3 regions of the Lentilactobacillus sp. TOM.63 genome follow, and region 3 is predicted to be linked to each of the others. Evidence: riboswitches for the same ligand, from Rfam matches in the RefSeq annotation. Region 3 holds a riboswitch; each other region holds the start of a gene.
The links. Region 3 has a riboswitch for thiamine pyrophosphate ahead of QUF07_RS13005 (ECF transporter S component). Riboswitches for the same ligand answer to the same signal wherever they lie in the genome.
Positions count from the first base shown of each region.

Region 1: linked by a shared signal. The riboswitch ahead of tenA (thiaminase II) and the one ahead of QUF07_RS13005 (ECF transporter S component) in region 3 are both predicted to bind thiamine pyrophosphate.
Region 2: linked by a shared signal. The riboswitch ahead of QUF07_RS06040 (ECF transporter S component) and the one ahead of QUF07_RS13005 (ECF transporter S component) in region 3 are both predicted to bind thiamine pyrophosphate.

Region 1 is NZ_JAUCAP010000001.1:458-5,862, forward strand. Features, by position in the region: partial or broken gene QUF07_RS00005 (ISL3 family transposase) at 1-249, shown strand, start outside; gene QUF07_RS00010 (fibro-slime domain-containing protein) at 504-2,864, shown strand; gene tenA (thiaminase II) at 3,069-3,767, opposite strand; TPP riboswitch at 3,829-3,943, opposite strand; gene QUF07_RS00020 (hypothetical protein) at 4,039-4,419, shown strand; gene QUF07_RS00025 (hypothetical protein) at 4,416-4,802, shown strand; gene QUF07_RS00030 (hypothetical protein) at 4,822-5,405, shown strand, end outside.
Region 2 is NZ_JAUCAP010000022.1:13,147-22,847, reverse strand. Features, by position in the region: gene QUF07_RS06090 (ABC transporter ATP-binding protein) at 1-139, opposite strand, end outside; gene QUF07_RS06085 (hypothetical protein) at 585-956, opposite strand; gene QUF07_RS06080 (asparaginase) at 1,060-2,034, shown strand; gene QUF07_RS06075 (hypothetical protein) at 2,168-3,331, shown strand; gene QUF07_RS06070 (zinc ribbon domain-containing protein) at 3,365-3,604, shown strand; gene QUF07_RS06065 (glucose 1-dehydrogenase) at 4,149-4,877, shown strand; gene QUF07_RS06060 (LBP_cg2779 family protein) at 5,131-5,316, opposite strand; gene QUF07_RS06055 (hypothetical protein) at 5,387-5,701, opposite strand; gene QUF07_RS06050 (energy-coupling factor transporter transmembrane component T family protein) at 5,832-6,485, opposite strand; gene QUF07_RS06045 (ATP-binding cassette domain-containing protein) at 6,482-7,912, opposite strand; gene QUF07_RS06040 (ECF transporter S component) at 7,931-8,524, opposite strand; TPP riboswitch at 8,719-8,808, opposite strand; gene QUF07_RS06035 (HAD family hydrolase) at 8,925-9,701, shown strand, end outside.
Region 3 is NZ_JAUCAP010000109.1:592-6,135, reverse strand. Features, by position in the region: gene QUF07_RS13015 (magnetosome magnetite crystal formation protein family) at 69-392, opposite strand; gene QUF07_RS13010 (hypothetical protein) at 408-884, opposite strand; TPP riboswitch at 1,093-1,187, shown strand; gene QUF07_RS13005 (ECF transporter S component) at 1,324-1,920, shown strand; gene QUF07_RS13000 (TenA family protein) at 1,933-2,628, shown strand; gene QUF07_RS12995 (MMPL family transporter) at 2,821-5,544, opposite strand, start outside.

The DNA.
Region 1 (5,405 bases), on a different contig from region 3:
GCCACTTTTTGGCATCATACCGCGTATTCTGAGGAAATGAAGAACACACTTAAGACACTTGAAGCCCATCACGATGAAATTCATAATACCTTTACCACACCGTATTCAAATGGTCCTTTAGAAGGTTCTAATAATAAAATCAAAGCTATTAAACGAGCTAGCTTTGGCTATCGCAGTTTCTGGAGATTTAGAACGCGAGTACTATACGTTTTCAAGGTCAAAACAAAAAGAGCCCTAATCACAAAGTGATTAGAACTCGAATTTAGTTTCACCAACAACAGTTGACGAAGAGCCTAACTTTGGGGGTATAGGTCAAAACCTATCTGAAAGATAAAGAGGCACTAGAAATTGCTGTTGGACAGAAATTAGACAATGTCGATGAACACAAAATTGTCTATAACTCTGAAAATCCCCCAACGGATAGCAATGCAGCCTTAATAGCTAAGCAGTACTTTAAAATTACTGATAACCAATCCGGGGCTGAGCCGGTATATGTTGTCCAATTGACCGATGGAAATGAGACACATTACTATAAATATAATGGTGAAATATTCGACAAAACAGCAAACGTGGACGACGATGTTGCAGCTGCTATCAATGCTGATGCACTTGCAATTGACTATGCACCGGAGGAATTGATCGAATCCTTGAAAGAAGAAGTCGAAGATAACAAGGAAATCCCAGAAACGTGGGGGAATTACGAGGTGATGACTAGCGATGGAGAACCGAATTTCCTTAATAAGGCCCAGTACTTTCCATATATCATTGACGGCAAGACAGTTTACTTCCACCCAGACAATAGTGATGACTACGATGGTGGAATTGAAACCATTTTCGTCGATAATACCGGTAACCTCTGGAAGATCCATACTGATGACGAGTCACAGGACAAAACACTAGTCAAACTCAATGAAACCGAAACAACTGAATTCAACACAAATGTTCCTGATAAGTTCCGACAAACCACCTACCTAGAGAATTCTGAAGGTACACCTTCAAATGTTGAACTAACACCTGAACAGCAAGCAATTAAAGAGGCACTTGGAAAAGAGATTGGCGTAGATCAAACAAGATTTGTTCAAATAGGCGATGAATTATACATTGTAAAGAAGGATGGCACAAGTCTACCTGCCAACACCGCAGTCTATACACTCGTCAAGCCTCTCATAAAACCCAAAACCACAATTCCCGACCCCACCAAGAGTCTTCAGCAAGTTACGGAAGTGACAAACCCTGGAATCAATATCACATTAACAGATTACACTGTAACGGGTACAAGTGATGGAGATAATGGAGTTGGAAAAGATGGCTTAGCCGATAGGGAAGTCCGGGATGCCGGAATCAATAAAGACAAAAAATTAAAATTCTCTGATGGTGGATCAACCAAATCAGGGGTTGCAGCATACAATAAGAGCAATCCTAATGGATACCCTAAGATCGTTGCTTCTGAACTAAGTAATGGGTATCCAACGGTTGACGGGGAATCATTAGCATACCTATTCGATGGAAGCAGTACTACTGGTTCTAGTAACAATTACGTAACCAACCAGCCACTTAAGATGTTCATTAGTGATGGTCACGGCGGCTATTCATTCGATAGTAGTAAATACCATACCGTATTCGATGACAAAGCAGATGATCCGAACAATTTAGGGGATATGTTAGTTTATAACAAAGCTAATAAGGCGAATGATAACAGTGGTGGCCAATTCTTTCCCTTGGACAAAGACTTCAAATTCTTCAATGGAAACAATGCTCAAGGCTATAATCTAAAAGGCAAGAATGCCCCTAACCACTTCCTTGGGATGAAGATGGAGTTTTCTTATATGCACCCTGAAGGTGGTATGGTTGATGACAGTAATTCACTTACGGACAAAAAGATCCCAATGGTGTTCAATTTCAGTGGTGACGATGACTTTTGGTTATTCATCGATGGAAAACTTGTGCTTGATATTGGTGGAATCCATTCAAAACTAGATGGAGCAATTAATTTTAGTAATGGGGAAGTATCCGTAGGAAAAAGAAAGAAAGAACATTTGGATAATTTGTTAGGCCAAGGATGGGGCAATGCCGGCGATTCTCATGAGATCAAGATTTTCTACCTGGAAAGAGGGCACGGCCACTCTAATCTCAAAATGAGTTTCAACCTCCAAATTCCAGAAGACTATCATGCTGAGAAAACTAGCTATGGTGTACAAAAAATCCAAGGTGAAACTCAGTACGTCTATGGCGAACATGAAAACTATGCAAAAACCGAAAATTCTCTTTACACTTACGCAGAAAATGAGCGATTTGGCATTCGTACGATTGAAGATGAAATCACTCCTCCTGATCCCGGACCGGGTCCAGGCCCATCCACACCGGATCCAGATCCAACCCCTGATCCAGAGGTAACGCCACCAACTCCGGAAGCCCCAACACCAGAAACGCCAACTCCAGAAACCCCAACAACTCCTGAAGATGACATTGAGCTTCCACAAGCCTTGCCATCTGATGACAAGAAAGGTAACGACAAAAAGAAAACCAGTTCAAGCAACAAGACTGGCAAGGCTTCAACTAGCAAAAAGGACGGCGTGCTCTACCTCAAGAGTAACCCCGGTTCTGGTGCAAATGGTTCCGGCTCAACTGGCACTGGCCTTCAAGCATTGAACGCTAAGGGTGGCAGCACCTTCAAGTACAGTAGCAATGATGCTGTTAAACCAGCGTCCGCTTCTACTAATGCCACTCAAAAGGATCAAGAACTCAAGACAGCGTCCATGCTGCCACAAACTGGTGACACGCACACCGCAAACTGGTTAGCAGTCCTTGGATTGTCTATGTTAGGATTGCTTGGCTTGGCGAAATTCAGACGTCGTCGCAACTAAATGCTCGTACAAAAGGCTGAGACATGTGTTAATTTTCAATCAGTGATCATCATTTGGATTACCACTGATACTCAGATAAAAGCTGCGACAAACGACCGATTCGGGCCATTTAACAAGAAAAACCAGCTATTCCAGCCTCAGGAATAACTGGTTTTTTCTTGTTGGATTCTGGGTTCAAAATACTTATTATCCCAGTCTATGTGCTTAGTAATATTGCTTCATTGGTTTCACAAACTGCCAACCCGTCTGCTTATAGGCTTGATCCCAGAACCGCCACTCCATTTCACAGCTCTTGAGGAATTCTTCCTTAACAATGTCCAAACGGTGCTGGTCGTACTTCACGGCTTCTCGGTCGATCAAATCATACATTTGCTGGAGAATACTGTCCTCGCTATCGCCCATATCTGCGTAAAAATCAATCCACGGTTTGAAGACATTATCGTCAGTATTCTTCCCTTGCTTCACAAACCGGTTTGCGATTTCCAAATACGTCCATGGACACGGCGTCATGGCGGCCACAATATCGATCAGGTCGCCAGTTCGCGCTGCCCGATACATATGCTCATTGTACAAATAAGTGCCGGGTGCTTGGGGCTCGTGCTGCAAAGTTTCGTATTTCACCCCGGCAACGTTACAGAAATTGTGATGGGGGTGAATTTCACTATTTAGGATAAAATCAATTTGTTTGGCAAAGATCGCCATGTCCGCGCGAGTTTCCGACTTTTCAATGGCCGCCGCGTAGACCTTGATAAAGGCATTCAGGTAGTTATAATCCTGACCGACATAAAATGTCAGGGCCTCTTTAGGCAAATTACCATTGCCGATACCTTCGACAAATGGATGTTGGTAGATTGCCTGCAAAATTGGTTGACCAGCTGCCAGTAACTGTTGTGAAAATTTCATTGGATGAAACTCCTCTTGCAAAAATTTTCAAATAAACCGTTACCGGATTTGGTACCTGTCATTCTCAATTCTGTCACTTCCCTACGTTGGTATTAACCAAATCAGGTTCAAAGGGATTGGCACTGCGCCATCTCAGCATATAGCACCGTCTCATTTGAATACCCAAAGTGTACCACGGTTGCGGCGTTTGCAACAATCTGGTTATTCATGATACGCTGTTAACAACTATTTTGAGGGGTTGGGGAAATTTTTTACAGAGAGGTTCAGTGTTATGAAATTCGATTTAAAATATGCCCTAATCACGAACTATTTATTGTATGTCATTTTAATCTTATACCCGATTATCCAGTTATTCGGGATCAACGACCTGATCAACCTGGTCATTCTGATTGCCGCTACCACTATTATTGAAGTGATCATTAGCAAATCGTTTGGCCAACAATACTTCAAGCAGCATTCCGAATACGATCGAACAAATCGAACGTTCACGTTGGCCGCCAACTTCAGCCTAATCGTTGGGGCGATCATTTTGGCGGTTCTCGTTTCGTTTTCACTGCTTCAAAACGGCGAATTGTTCTTTCTAGTCTTCACGATCATGATGATTTTCGTGGAAGGGTTTAAAGCACCCGTTAGAAAGAAGGGAAACGCATGAGAGTGGCTTGGAAATACAGCCTTCTCCGCAACATCCCTGTCCTCATCATTTTTGGCATCCTAAATGTCCAAGAATGGGCCAACCAGACTTTTCCCGGTGTTGAGGGTCTCCAAACGCTAACCAATATATCTAGTATTTTGCTCTTAATTGCCATTATGATCTGGCCAATTCATTACTTCAGCTTCAAATATTGGTACCAAAAACATCTCAGTTATGACCCCGACCACCACCAAATCACCAAAATAGGTGCTGGCCTCACCGCAGTCGGCATTCTGGTTTCCTTTTACTTATTTTTCGGCATCGTTCCCCAAACCTACTGGCCGGGAACCATTGCGATTGTTATCACGTTTTTTGTGAAGGATGCCTTTACCACCACATCCTGAATAGAGAGGAGTAGCTTTAATGCCTTACAGCTATCTTGACGTCAAATTACCCAACCCCCAATCTGAAGGAAAACTGCAAGCCGCCCTATATCAAGTAACAGTTGGACTAGGCAGCCTGGTTGATGAAATCCAACCCGAAAAGCTCCAATTCAATCGACCCGGGTTCTTCATCGAAAATCTCCATTTAACGAAGGCAGAACACCAAACCCTAACGATCTTTTTTAACAACCACCATCACGACAACCTAATTACTAATCAATCTTGGCTTAACAATTGGCTCAAAGACAACATTTATGAAATGCCAGCTGACTTTGTTTTCCGAATGACCCGTGCTTATCGAAAATGGTTCATGCTTAACTATGAGGAGGTCGAATTCATGCCTAATCACTGGCAAGAGATTCAGTTGCCTAATCCCAAAAGTCAGGCGGCATTGCAAGCAGTTCTATTTCAAATTAATAGCGCTATGGTCGATATCGTTGATCAGCTTAAATCAACTGACTCAGACTTTGAATTGCCTTTCCAGTTAACAATTGGGCTGAGTCAGGACGAAAGTGCCACTATCCTGCAACATTTTCTCTTCCATAAAGAGGCCAGTCCTGATGA
Region 2 (9,701 bases), on a different contig from region 3:
TGGTCTTCCCACAACCGGAAGGCCCCAATAGTGTGTAGAATTCCCCCTGATTTAATTTGAAACTAATGTCTTTGAGAGCTGTAAAGCCGTCGTCATAAGTTTTGTAAACGTCTTTTAGTTCAACAATGGTTTTGCTCAATGGTTTCCCTCCTAAAATAAGTGAGCGAAGTAAAGCGGTTAGAAGTCGGAGTGTAAGTCTCCATCGAGGGAAATTCCCAATTCTGGAATTTTTCTCGATGGTGCTTACATGAAGACTTCTGCTTTACGCAGCTGTCCTAATGCAAGTGAGCGGATCCAAGCGGTTAGGGATCGGAATGTAAGTCTCCTTGAACAGAAATTCCGGTTTTGGGAATTTTTGTTCGAGGTGCTTACATGCAGATCTCTGCTTTACGGAGCCTAAAGACAAGTAAGTGTCGCTAGGCGCTTATATGGAAATTTATGCCTAGCAGAGCCATAGCTGTCCTAACAAGCGAGCAGATCCAAAAAGCCACCACTCAGCCCCAACTAAGACTTTCGCCATCATCCGCCACAATGTGAACACATCAATTATACCGATCATGACCGATCCACCACAAGCGAAACGACTAGTGCCCGGATGCCCGGTGATTGCTGCTGCCCTTCATTTTATGCACGCGGCGTTTGAATCTTGGTTGGGCATTATCTGCAACAAACCGGAAGTGGACCATTTTGCCATTAAAAGGCTTGCCGCTAAGTTTGATTTGCAGCCAGTTATTCATGACAGCTACCATCGAATGAATTGACTCAACTCGGGATTGAACGCCCTCCTTGGTTGCTGCCGCTAAGATATCTGTCTTTAACCGATTAACCAAATTTTGGTGATAATCGACAAGTTCTTGGGTCAGCGGCGCGTCTTTGTATTTATTAAACAGCATTTCGATTTGTCGCATCGCATCTTTTGAATCTTGGGGAGTATAATATCTATCAGAATTGGCCATTACTTTGCTTCTTTCTTATAAGTAAGTGTGAAATATAGGTTTCACTTGCTATTTTACGTTACAATAATATAGATTAACAGGTTGATGGAGGAACTCAATAAAAATGAAAACAATTCTTGCAATTCACACGGGCGGCACAATTTCGATGTCGCAAAACGAAAAAGGCGAAGTGGTCCCAAATGACGAGAACCCAATTGCTGATCAACAGGTGATCCTACAGGGCCAAATTAAATTGATCACCGACGAACTATTCAATTTGCCATCTCCACACGTGACCCCAGCTGTGATGTTAAAAATCAAACAGCGGATTATGAAAGCAATTGATGACGGTATCGACGGGGTCGTCATTACCCATGGAACGGATACGTTGGAAGAAACCGCGTATTTTCTGGATTTAACGTTGCCAAACACAATTCCAGTGGTGCTAACGGGGGCCATGCGTTCCTCAAATGAAATTGGTTCAGATGGGTTGTACAATTTTCGGAATGCCATTATGGTGGCGGCAACTGATGAATCTTATGGCAAGGGCGTGCTGGTTGTGATGAATGATGAAATTCACACGGCCAGATATGTGACCAAAACCCACACGACCAACGTGGCGACATTTAGAACGCCAACATTTGGACCAATTGGTATTGTAACCCAAAACAAGGCAAAATACTTCCAAGAATTGATTCGAACGGAAGTCGCTGATATTAATCACGTCGTCAGTGGGGTGTTTTTGATTAAGGCATACGCTGGAATGGATGGCGAACTGTTTGATGCCATCAATAAACCAGAAACGAAAGGCTTGGTAATCGAGGGGCTCGGTGCCGGAAATTTGCCGCCACAAACCTTACCCGCAGTTAAACGACTCATTGACAACAAGATTCCAATTGTTTTAGTTTCCAGGTGTTATAACGGGGTTGCCCAAGACATCTACGATTATGAGGGTGGCGGCATCCAGTTGAAAAAGATGGGAACCATTCTATGTCAGGGATTGAATGGTCAAAAGGCCCGGATTAAATTACTAGTGGGAATTAGCGATGGATTAAAAGGAAAGCGGCTGGCAGAGTTTGTCAGCAATGCAATTTCATAATCCTGGATTGGACTGAAAGAAACAGTATTTATTTTGTGGAGCGGTTTATTTCTATGTAAGCTGAATTTTCGTCCTAATCAATTAGTCACAGCAATTAAGAAAATCCATTTATAGAGAGAAGGGACAAAACACATTGAAAACCATTTACGACAAATTGCGGGCAGCTCAGATTGACGAACTGCTGATTAACGCATTTCAAAAGGATAGTGACATTGTTTATACCGGGATTATTCAGTATTTGAGTTCCAAAGATTTTATTATGATCACGTATAACGACTATGGGCTTCAAGACGGCGAAGTGTATCTCAAGATTAGCTCAGTTAAGCAAATTGAAACCGATAGTTACGATTTGGCGAATATGAAGGAACGAATTGCCTTTGATGAATCGCATCATATGGCTGTAAATCCGCCGTTTGACATGCCGATTAAGATGAGTGATTCACTGTTCGACCGGGTTATCAAAACTTTGCATGAAGATCAGCGGGTCTCACTGATTATTACCAAGGACGCTGATAAATTAAAATACAACGAAGGCTTGATTGACGAGGTGCAACCCAATGGCGTCGCCTTTCAAAATATCAATAAATATGATTTCTCGAAACGACCGAAATATGTGATTAAATTTACTGACATTCGGGGGATTGAATTTGGCGGCACGGAATTGCAACTGTTGCAGGATGTGTTGCCAGTGATTAAACCTGCTAATCACGTTGACGACGTTGTGATTGCGGATTTGACTGCCTTTAAAAACCGAGCCACCCAATTGCGAAAGGATGGCAGTTGGCTCATTGTCGATACCAATGATGACCGCAAATATTTCTACGTCGGCAAAATTATCGCAAACAACGATAGCGAGGTTGTCATGCTCGTTGTGGATATGAACGGGCGATTTGGCGGGTATGTCTGGATTCGTTATGATGATATTCGCCGGCTGATTGTGGACGCCGATTATCTGCGGGTCGTCGAAAAATTTGTCGCTGCTAATCAACAGGCAAAAGATTTTGCTCTCCCCGTGTTAAACGCTGACCGCGCATTTGATAATGCGGATAACATCTTGGTCAACATCATTACTCAAGCAATTAATTATCGCAATGTGGTTCGATTTGAAACCAGCGATGAAGAAAACTTCGTTGGCTATCCAATGTCCCTAGATTTTAAAACCGGCGTTCTCGACGTTGAATTGCTGGATGTCGATGCTGAAGGTGAGTCGCAGACCAAACAAGTTGGGATTGAGACGATCCGCGAGATGGCCTTTGATTATTTGAAAGCCTTCTTGGCGGAAAATGAAGTTGACTAATCGAGCCTGGCGGTCAAGTGAGTGGGGTGATAGATGATGGCCAATGGTTTTGCATACTGTCCATATTGTGGGGCTAAGTTAGCTGCTAATGATGTGGTTTGTCCCAATTGTGGTAAGAAACTGCCAAAGCAGGAGCAGCACAAGCCCTCGTACAATCAACTGTTCAGTAATCCTTACAAAGAGGGGATGAAACGGTATCATCAAGATCGAGGAGATCTGAAACAGCCTAAACGTTCATCGTTTTGGCAGCGCCTCTTTCATAAGCAGCCTTGAAGCGAAGCCACGGTATAAGGCCTTCGTTTATCTTGAATTGCTTTCAGATTGATAAATCTTGTGACAAACAATTAAACAACTGATTCTAAAAGTTAAAGCAGGTAGTGTCGTCATTCAAAAACTGGAATGACTGCGCTAGCTGCTTTAATTTTAGGATTAGGACAAAGTTGCCAATTTCTAAATTTCAGGCAAATTTCTTATGAAAACTATAATAATAATGTATAATTTAGTTGGATGGGAGAGTTTGGCTTAGGGTAGTAAGTGCTTGGACTTGCTTACTTTCTAGGACAGCTGCTCTAGGCAGAAATTTCCACATAAGCACCTCAATCATAAATCCTCAAAACCAGGATTTACGATTGAGGAGACTTATGTTCCAATTTCTAAGCGCCTAGCTCCGCTCACTTGTATTAGGACAGCTCCTCCAAGCAGGGATCTGCATGTAAGCACCTTGAACAAAAATCCCCAAAACCGGAATTTCTGTTCAAGGAGACTTACATTCCGATCCCTAATCGCTTGGATCCGCTCACTTTTTAGGAGGTACATTATGGGAAAATTAGACGGCAAAGTTGCGATCATTACCGGTGCATCTCAGGGGATGGGCGCAAGTCACGCAAGATTATTTGTTGATGAAGGCGCGAAGGTTGCAATTACTGATATTAACGAAGAAAAGGGAAGCGCGTTAGCTCAAGAACTTGGCGACAACGTGATTTTCTTGAAGCAGGATGTATCGAATGAAGACAATTGGAAAGATGTGGTGAATGCTACAGTCGATCAATTTGGCTCCTTAGACATTTTGGTTAATAACGCCGGAATTAGTTTCAATAAACCACTGGAAGCCATTACTGTGGATGACTACATGAAGATTTTCAAGATTAACCAGCTATCAGTCTTTTTAGGGATGAAATATGCTTCACCTGCAATGAAAAATGGTGGTAGTATCGTTAACATTTCTTCGATGAATGGATTAGTTGGTGGTGCAATTGGCTACACGGACACCAAGTTCGCTGTTAGAGGAATGACGAAAGCTGCTGCTCTGCAATTGGCACACGCAGGAATCCGGGTTAATTCAGTGCACCCAGGCGTCATTTCCACGCCGATGATTCACCAAGGTGATAGCGAAGCAGTTATCAAAGAATTTGCCAAAGCCATTCCACTACAGAGAGTGGCAGAACCGGAAGAAGTATCAAAGATGGTCCTGTTCTTGGCATCAGATGATTCCAGCTATTCAACAGGATCAGAGTTTGTGGTAGATGGTGGACTGACTGCTCAGTAAAATTCGAGGCACTCCCAACTAAAAAAGATGATCCAAAGCAAACAAATTTCTGTTTTGGGTCATCTTTTCATTTTTTAAATAATGATTGCTGAAACTTTTTGTGATGATAGTGGTTGACTTGCGGTTGTGGTATGGCCGAATGGTGCGCCACCAAGCAGAAACTTCCATGTAAGCTTCCTTAGCAAAAGCCCAAGCTCGTAATTTCTGTTAAGAGAGTCTGACAAGCCAGGTTTGCTTGGCTTCACATCCTTAATTAACGAACCACCGCTTCTATCGTTCTCTTCTCATCTGGAGTCGGTTCTGATTCCATCGATTTGATATCGTGGAGGCGTTCAACGGAAATGTGCAAGTTAAATGCTAACGCAGTATCAGGCATGTCGTTTTTCTTTTGGTAATTAATAATTTCTTCAGCTAAGGTACTAAATTGTTCTGCCATCATAATTCCTCCATTTGATAAACCTCGTGTTGCCATACATATATTATAGCAATAAAAAGCAAATCGGCACACATTAACGATGCTTTAACCCATATTCCATGACCGCAGCGATAATGGCAACGATAATAATTGCCACCCATAAGTTGTTGGTTTGGATATAGAAGTAATACAGTAACCCCAATGTGACCACTGCTTCACCAAGGTATCGTTCAATGCGATTGGGCAATGACAGAAACGCTAAGCCTAACAGAAAAGTAATACTACCGGTTAAAACGGTCTTGCCGCTGTCCAGGGACATAAACTGATTAAATAGTCCGAACAGGTCGATCATTACGCCGACAACTAATGCAAAAATGCCGAACGCAAATGCAAACATGTTTGCCCGCATTCTAAACGCCTTCTTCCTAAATGTGTTCTGCCAAACAGTGATGAAATGCACATAAACCGCTCAGCCGCACACTCTTTCTACTCTCGCATTTAATTATAATGCAAAATAGAAAATTCAGGAATAAAAGCTTTCAATATCTGATGAAGAATAATAGAACTTGCACAATCCCAAACAGGCCAATAAACCAAACCCAGTCCATTCTGGTAATCTTAATCACTCGGTAATGGGTTCTTCCTTGGTCTTCCACGAAGCCATGGGACGTCATCGCTTCGGCCAGATTTTGTGACCATTGAATCGATGATAAGATCGCTTTGAAGTACAATTTGGGTGACCAGAAGTGAAGGGCCTCGCCGCGCATCAACGCGGAAGTTTTAATGATCTGGACTTCTTCGTTGATTTTGGGCATCAGGTTAAAGGCAGCCAGGACGCCGTATGCAAATTTGGAGGGTAACCGAAAATCCTGCTCCAACGTTAATGCTAAATCGGTGATGCTGCTTGTCAGTGTAAAAGTTGCTCCAAGAAATACGTAGGCGTAAATTCGAGTAAACAGGATCCAAGCAAAATGGATACCAGCGCTCCCGTAAAGCCATTGGGAAACAAATAATCCAAGGGCAGGGAATAACGGCCAGAAAATTAAGCCAATTAACGCTTTGAAGGTTACCCGATTAAAGAGAATGTAAATGAAGCTGACACCGATGAGGATCACATTGACAATCAACGACTGGGTAAACGAAATTTCTAGGGCAATTGCCATCACTAATAGTAACTTTAATCCAGGATTCATTTGATAACCTCCTGGTAAGTCAGATTTTGATCCGCAAAGTTTGCGTGATAGTCGATGAGGGTATCCAAACCGGACAGTTGGTGAGAAATAATAATTTGGGTCTGGTGAAATTCCTGCTTGGACCGGTTTAAGAAGCCGACAACGACCTCTAGCGAATGATAATCCAATCCTTTGAATGGTTCATCCATCAAGAGGACCGGCGGATTCATGATTAACATTTCGATGATCTGTAGCTTTTTCTTTTGGCCTTCACTTAATGAATAAACGACTTGGTCATCACGGCCGTCAATGCTGAGTTCTTTGAGCATCGTTTGAACATCATCGATTGAGTAGGCTTGATTTGTCCTGTTCTTAAGAGATAAATCAAGTTCCTCTTTAACGGTAATATTCAAAAATTGATTTTCGGCATCCTGAAATAGCAGCGTGACATTTTTAGCGTATGGCAACGGCCGAATTTTCTGGATGTTCTTGCCAGCAAAGTCGATTTCGCCATTATACGGCAACAATTTGGTCAGCGCGTTAAATAATGTCGACTTGCCAATTCCATTGGCGCCAGTGATCAAAGTGGTCTTTTCTTTACAGAACTTAAAGTCACCCAGCTTCAATAACAGTGAATGGTGCGGTTGGAGTTTAAAATCCTTGATATTAATGATTGACGGAGCGGCCTCAGTTGGGATCGCAACTTGCTTATTAATTGTCTGCGTGTTTTTAAAATTATCGAAGAAGTGTTGGGCAGATTGTGAATCTAACAAACTAATGTGATGCGTATCCGGATCGAGATAATAGAACTCGTCAATGACACCTTTGTAATCGTTAAGGTCATGGTCTGCGAGGATAATGGTTTTCCCGTGTTCCACTTGAAGCTGTTTGAGCTTTTTGATCAGATCCAATCGTGAATCTGGGTCGATGCTGGCAAACGGCTCATCCAAAACGATTACCGGTGGATCCATCGCAACGATGCAGGCTAATGCCACCCGCTGCTTTTCCCCACCGGACAAGGTATTGATAACCCTGGAGCGTAACTGTTTGATGCCACAAAAATCCAATGCGTGGTTGATAATCCCGTCTATCTTGGCAGGATCCACCAGCATATTTTCCAGCACAAAGGTCAGCTCATGGATGACAGTGTCCATGGCAAACTGTTGGTTGGGGTTTTGAAACATCATCGCAACCGAATGGCTGATTTCGTTGCTTGGAATTTGTTTGATATCCGTGTCACCGAACTTGATGCCTCCCAGAGCATCGTTGCCAATAAAATGCGGATACAATCCAGCAATAAAATACAGGAGTGTTGATTTCCCACTGCCGGATGGACCGGTCAGTAAAGAAAAATGGTTGTGTTTAAAAGTTACGTCCACGTCGTTCAATACCTTGACGGTGCTGCCGGGGTATTCATAAGTGAAGTGGTCAATCAAAACGTCAGTCATTATCAGAACTCCTAGCGGTTAAAGTGAAAATGCGTTACTACGATCCAAAAGACGAACAATCATCTTGGTTAAAACACCACCAAAAATGAAGGTTGAGATGTAACGAGTGACAAAGAGTGCCAACAATAGTGGAATGCCGAATTTGTTGTAGCCATTCTTAATCACGTCCCAGGCGAAGGTCACAACAACGGTGGTGAAAATTGAGGCGTTCAAGCCAACCCAGTCGTAACGCTTGTAGCCAGTGAAGGCGAATCCAAGTTCGGAACCAATTCCTTGAACCAAGCCAGAGATAAAGGCACCGGCACCCCATTGGCCACCAAGAAAGACTTCAACGGCAGCTCCGAGAAATTCACCAACAAAAGCAGATCCGAAAGTCCGAACCACAAAGCCAGTCAATGGGCCGGCCATACACCACAATCCCATTAAGAGATCATTGGCAAAGGGGGCAGCACCAATTGGTGTGAGTACAACGGTTAGCGCTGTATAGAGGAAACCAGCTCCCCAAAAAATAATTCCAGTAAAAATAGCAATCAAAGCAATTAGGATAATGTTACGAAGCGTCCATTTGCTTTGATGTTCCCGATTAGTAGCGGGTTGAGTCTTGTTATCCATGAATAATGCCTCCAATATGATATTTCACCCAATTATCTGGAGTGCCAAACGACTTGGTGTTGGCAAGAGGTGTCTGCTGGTAAGACCGGGCTCACTCGGTCACCGAAAAACCATCAGAGCATTCAAAAAAGCCAGCGCAAAACTTGAAGTTTTACCCTGGCTGCGAAATTCATCTATTGCAAATAATCCATTTGGATACAACGGAAGTATGCTCCCTTCGCTGGTACTGACCAGATCAGGTTCGATGGGTTTTTCTCAGCCTTTAGGCACCCCAGATAAGTTGTATGATTAAATTTAGTATACTAAATATAAAAGCAATTTACAAACTAATTCACGACATTGTAGAATGAATGTATGGAAACAACGAATGATCAAACTGAAATAACAGGAGGAATTGGCGTTGGTTAAAGTGATTGCAAGCGACATGGACGGCACGTTTTTAAATGATGAGGGCACCTTTGATAAGCAGGCGTTTCAAGCTCAACTTGATGAAATGAAAAAGCAGGGGTTGCACTTTGTTTCGGCAAGCAGTAATCAGTATCAACACCTGCTTGAATTGTTTAAAAACGTTTCTGGACCGATTTCGTATATTTGTAACAATGGGGCGTTGGTCGTTGATGAACGTGGCGTGATTGTGACCGAAGAGATTATTGACCATCTCGTTTTAAGAAAAGCACTCGAGTACCTCGAATCCGAATCACTTTATGCGGGCGCCGAGATTATTTTGGTTGGCAGAAACGGCACCTATTGTAACTTGCCGGCTGATTCAAAACGCTTTAAGGCTTCCCAGTATTTTTACGAAAACATGCAGTCGATGCGTGATTTGAAATTGGTGTTTGATTCAATTTACAAGCTTGATATCACTTGGGAAGCTGGTGGGGTCGTTAAACGCCAAGATGAGTTTAACCACAAATTTAGCGGCCAACTTGCGGCCACGTCTTCTGGCATGAATGGGCTGGACGTCATGGTCGACGGTATCAGCAAGCTTAGTGGTCTCCAGACCCTGTTGGCTGATTGGAACCTGTCGTTTGAGGACGTTGCCGCATTTGGTGATAACGGCAATGACTTTGAGATGATTGAGGCAGCTGGCGAGGGCTATGCAATGAAGAATGCCGCTGAAGACTTGTTATCCCGAGTTGATTTGGTGACGGATGAAACTAACGAAGAACAGGGCGTT
Region 3 (5,544 bases):
ACTGGGGCTGTTTGCATCATAGGTAACAGCTTGCGAGCACCTATGCCTTAGATCTTCATCAACCTGAATTATTTTACTAAGATTTTAATTCCTAAATACAAGTTATAAATAAACATTGCGATATCCACAATGATGACTAGCCCCACCAGGACAATGAATAGGATTGCGATAGATCGGGTTTGATCGCCCACCGTAATTGCCATAATGCCCACCAGCATAAATGTGAGTGTTGATAATACGACTGGAATCAAATGCAATAAAAAGGCGTGCTTTGCCGTTTCATGCATGTTTTGGTTATCCTTACTGATCAACCAGACAATGAATGGAAAGATGAACGGGGCGAAGACGATCGACAAATATGATAATGCATTAACAACTTTGTTTTCTGACATGTCAATTCCTCTCGTTTATTTTGAATACGACTTGTAAACTGGCGCTCTGAAAAGGTCAACGTAGGAACCCATTGCCGAGTAGTCTCTCAGTACGGTGAGCCGTTGATCATTAATGGTCCGATGAGTGATTCCCCAGCCTCTGTCGCTCTGATAACCGTGCTGAGCGTAGGCGTTAAACGTGTAACGACTGCTGCCTTGGATTTTGGCGACTGCTAATTTTTTATAACCTTTCCAAGTGCTTTTAAAGAGGGTATGGGACTTTCCTTTATAAGATTGGGTAACTGAGTATTGATTGATATGGGTGACACACATTTTGCCATCAACGTATGAATACCAGTTCCCACGCCAACTTGAAGGGGTGTAGTTATGGATCTTCCCAACTTTGTAGTAAGTATCTGCGGCTTGGGCTGAGATAGGTGACGCTTGGATACTGGTAGCGGCAAGTGCGACGCCGGCTAAAATGGTTAAAGCGAGCTTAATGAGTTTTTTCAAGGTGAGTGCTCCTAACAGAAAAATTCGAAAGGGTAATTAGAATCAGTGATCAGATTTGAGCTTAGATAACTTTAAAAACTATAACGTTAAACGGGCTAAATTGTCAAATTGAGTTGCTTATTGGTAAGACTTCCAAATAAAAGAATTTCAAAAAATGATTGACAGTCGGTGTTAGTTGGGTGTTTAATGGCCTTGATCAAATAATTTAATCTGTGGTCTGGGGTGCTGGATAAGTCCGGCTGAGAAATACCCATGGAACCTGAATCAGTTAGTACTGACGTAGGAAGACCAATTAGTCAATTTGTGACGATTTTTGCATGGCTAAGGACCGCTCTTTTTGTAGAGGAGGTCCTTTTTTTAATGGAAAGATAAAGTAAGCTGAAGAATCGGTTTGGTTGGTACGTTAGAATTTAGAATAGTGAAACGAGGCGGATATTTGATGAACATTCGATCACCACACTGGGACGTTAGACAGATTATTACGGTGACTTTGATTGGGATTGTCTGTGGGGCAATTTATTTTTACGGCGTTGACACCTTGTACAATGTGACCAAAATTGCGCTGACCCCAACTGGGTTAAGCCCATTTGTCGATGGCTTGTATTCTGGTTTATGGTACATCTCTGCACCTTTGTGTCTTTATTTTGTTCCAACGGTCGGCGCCGGAATTATTGGCGAAACACTTGCTGCGGTTGTTGAAATGTTCTTTGGTGCTCAATGGGGCATTATGACTGTTGTCGTCGGCTTTTTGCAAGGTGTCGGCAATGAACTTGGCTTTTTCCCGCATGGCTATCAGAAGTTTTCGTGGACAAGCTGCTTGTTGGGGGCTTTTGGCGCTAACCTACTAGGCTTTGGCTACAGCTTCCTCACTTCTGGATATAGTCATTATGGGACTGGGATGATTATTGCACTGTTTATGATTTCGACGGTTTCAAGCCTGGTATTTGATGGTGTTTTGGTGAAATTGATTACCCTTAATTTTGATCGGGTATTTGATAAGCTGCAACTCAACAATGTCAGTAAATTAAGCAAATAACGGAGGAAAAGGATGAAATTTACAACGCAGTTACGACAAGAAAACAATTCAGTTTGGCAACAAATTTTTGATTGTCCATTCATCACGGGTTTGACAGATGGTACCTTGGCCCCAGAAGCATTTCGTTATTACTTTATTCAGGATAATAAATATTGTGTCGCTTTTTATGACCTTCATCAAAAAATTGCGGCTAAAATGACGAATCGAGCCCACGCTGATTCGTTAGCCCACTTAGTTGATGTTTGTAACGAGATTAGCGAGCACAGCCCAATTTATGATGAATTGAACTTGACACAAACAGAAATCGATTCGGTGCCGGTTGCGCCAACGGCATATGCTTATATTACTAACATGAATTATCAATTTGAACAGCAAGGTATTGATGCTGGAGAGGCCAGCTTGGTTCCCTGTTATTGGACCTATACAGAGATGTTTCGTAAAATTGCTGAAAAAGGATTTAATACTAAGCCAGTCTACAAAGATTTTATTGATTTTTGTGCATCGGAAGAATTTGGCTCGGTTAATCAGCAAATGCTCAATTTAACTGATGATCTGGCAGAGAATACGGACGATAAGGGCCGCGAGAAAATGCGGCTGGCATTTCAATACAGTAGCGAATACGAATTGCAATATTGGAATATGTGCGTGATCCATGAGCAATGGTTACTGGATCAAGAACAAGAAAAAGTTGCTCGGCCATTGAGATAATGATTTAAACTCGCGAGACTGGGATAAAAAGCGATTTGCCCTTAAATAGCGAAGATCAGCCATTTATCGCAAAATTGATCAATAAATATATCAATGGTCAGCTAAATGACATTTATAAACAAGCTGCTGACTAATACCTTGGCCCTGCTATATATACGCGCTTAAGCGGGGTTAGGCTAAACATCAGCTTGGTTAATCATTTCCCTTTTTGGCTTCAGGATCCTTACTACGACGCATTTTATCTTGACCTTCAATCGACTTTTTATACATCTTGTCGTTGACATATGGGTAGGTCCATTTAACCATTGCACTCATAATGATTGGCAAGGTGATAACTAAGATGACCAGTCCCACGATAACGGTCATTGCGACTTGAATCAGGGTAAGCACGTTGGAAGGAATCAATGCGGCAAATGTGCCGCCTAGAATGATGGCAGCTGAGATAACCACTGTTCCGATGATAGTTGCGGCATTCGTAATCCGCATTCGGACGTCAGTTATTGCGCTGGCATCACCCCTATAACGCATCATCAGGAAAATACTGTAATCCACTCCTAAAGCAACTAACATGATGAAGCTAAAGAATGGTGTATTCCAGGTAAGCATATTTTGGAAAAGAAGGTAGCCAGATAACCAGCGCGTGATCTGCAAGGCACCAAAGTAGGTCACAATCAATGTGCCGATAATCGTCAATGCCTGAACGAGTGAGCGGGTGACAAACATCAACGCAATTCCAATTCCAACCAGCATGATGACAACTGTTCTCAGGAAGTCCCCATTAGCGGTCTTTTGTAAGTCAGCTGTTTGAGAACTTTGACCACCAATTGCAACTTTGGCTTTGTTTAAGGATGAACCCTTCAACTTGGCGTTCACATCGCGCGTAATGGTTTTAATCCGGTTAGCGGACTTAGTGGTGCTTGGATCACTGTTTAGAATAAAGGTGATGTGGGTAATTTTACGATCCTTGGACATAAAGGCATCAAGTGATGGTGTGAAGGATGGGCTCTTAACACTTGCCTTTGGCATATAGAAGGTGTTGCCCAGATAGGACTTTTGCATTTCCTTTAGATAATCATTAACAGTATTGGTACCGCTGCTAACTTTGGATAAGCCGGCATTGGCAGAAGAAAGGCCTTGTTGGAGCTGTTGCATTTGAGTTTGGAGAGCTTTCATCTTTGAACTCAGAGTTTGAACGCCAGTATTGACTTCTGAACTGCCACTGGCAATGTTTTGAGCTCCAGAGACGAGTGATGAGCTGTTCTGCTGAAGTTGACTTGCACCACTGTGGAGTTGGCTTAAACCGCTTGAAAATGGCGTGACTTGTGAATGCAGGCGGCTAATGCCCGATGACAGTCGACTGGAACCAGAGGCCAAACGACTAACCCGACTTCGAAGAGCCTTCAAACGGGCGGTCTTAGATTGTAATTGTTGGATGCCTGAGTTGAGCGTCTGACTGCCGGACGATAGTTGACCGACACCAGAAGATAATGAAGAAGCGCCTTGACTAAGCGATTGAGAGCCGCTTGCCAAGCTGTTAACACCAGACGTATAAGCTGATAGGCTGTTACTCAACTGCTGGGCACCTGATTGAAGCTTGCTGGCACCATCAGCCAATTTCTCAACCTGGGCGATGCTGGCAGAAGTGTCCGAACTAGCAAGTTTCTTGTTGGCACTGTCCAATCCTTTTTGAACCTTTTTGATTCCGTAATTGGCTTGATCCAAACCATCAGTTAAAGTTTTCAACTGACTCTTCAGATAAAGTTGATCAATCTTAGTTCCACCTGGTCTCGTCACTGAGGTAACAGATTTAACGCCGGATTCCGAGTTCAAGTATCCGGTTAATTGATCGATTTCGGCCAAATACTGCTGGGTATTGAGTGGTTTCTTATTTTCGATGTAAAGCGTAGATGGTCCAGAGGTTCCGGCAGGGTAGTGTTCTTGAATGAGATTATAGCCTGCCTTGGATTGAACGCTGTTCGGCAATTCGTCTGCATTATTGAAATTCAATTTTTGAGATCCCATGAATAATAGCGGGATAGCTGCGATGATTAAGATGCCGACCATCACAAACGTGTGGGAAATTGTAAATTTGGATAGAAAATGCCAAACGACGCTGCGGTCATGGGCGGCCAGATTTTTACTTGGCCAGAATAACTTTTCACCCAAGGTTGCCATGAAGAACATGTTGAGGGTGAGCAGAACCATTAATAGGACCGCAACCCCGACGGCAACCCCGACACCAGAACGATAGAATGAGAATTTTGCCAGAGCCAGGGCAGTAAATCCGATTAACACTGAAGAACCACTATAGAGAATGGTTCTACCAGCATGGCGTTGAGCAGTTTTGGCAGCCGCGACTGCCGTTTGCCCTTGTTTAATCTGTTCTTTAAACCTGTCATACAGCAGGATATTATAGTCAGTCCCAATTCCAAAGAGAACCACGACTAAGAAGACTTGGGTAAAGTTGGAAATTGGGAAGCCATAGCGCTGTGCCAGGTTCATGACAATACTGAGAGAAATCAGGTAGGATACCGCAACGGTCAATAGTGAAATGATTGGGATGAGCAATGACCTAAAGACGATGATTAAGACAATAAAAATAAAAATTGCGGCAATAATTTCGGTCTTTTGAAGTCCTTTTTCGGTTGTTGCCGAGAAGTCTTCATTTAAGACATCACTACCGGTAACGTAGGTTCGCATCCCGGGTGTCTTAATTTTGTTGAGGACTTCATTGGTCTGACCTCTAACCTTGTACTTGCTGGGAACGGTGATCATGACCATTTCGGTAGTGCCATCGTTTGAAACCAGCTGCTTTTTGGCTGCTTCATTGTCACCGGCACTCGTAACACTCACGATATGTAGACTGGTATCACTGCGAATGGCTCGAACGGAGTCGCCGATCTGCAATGACTGTTC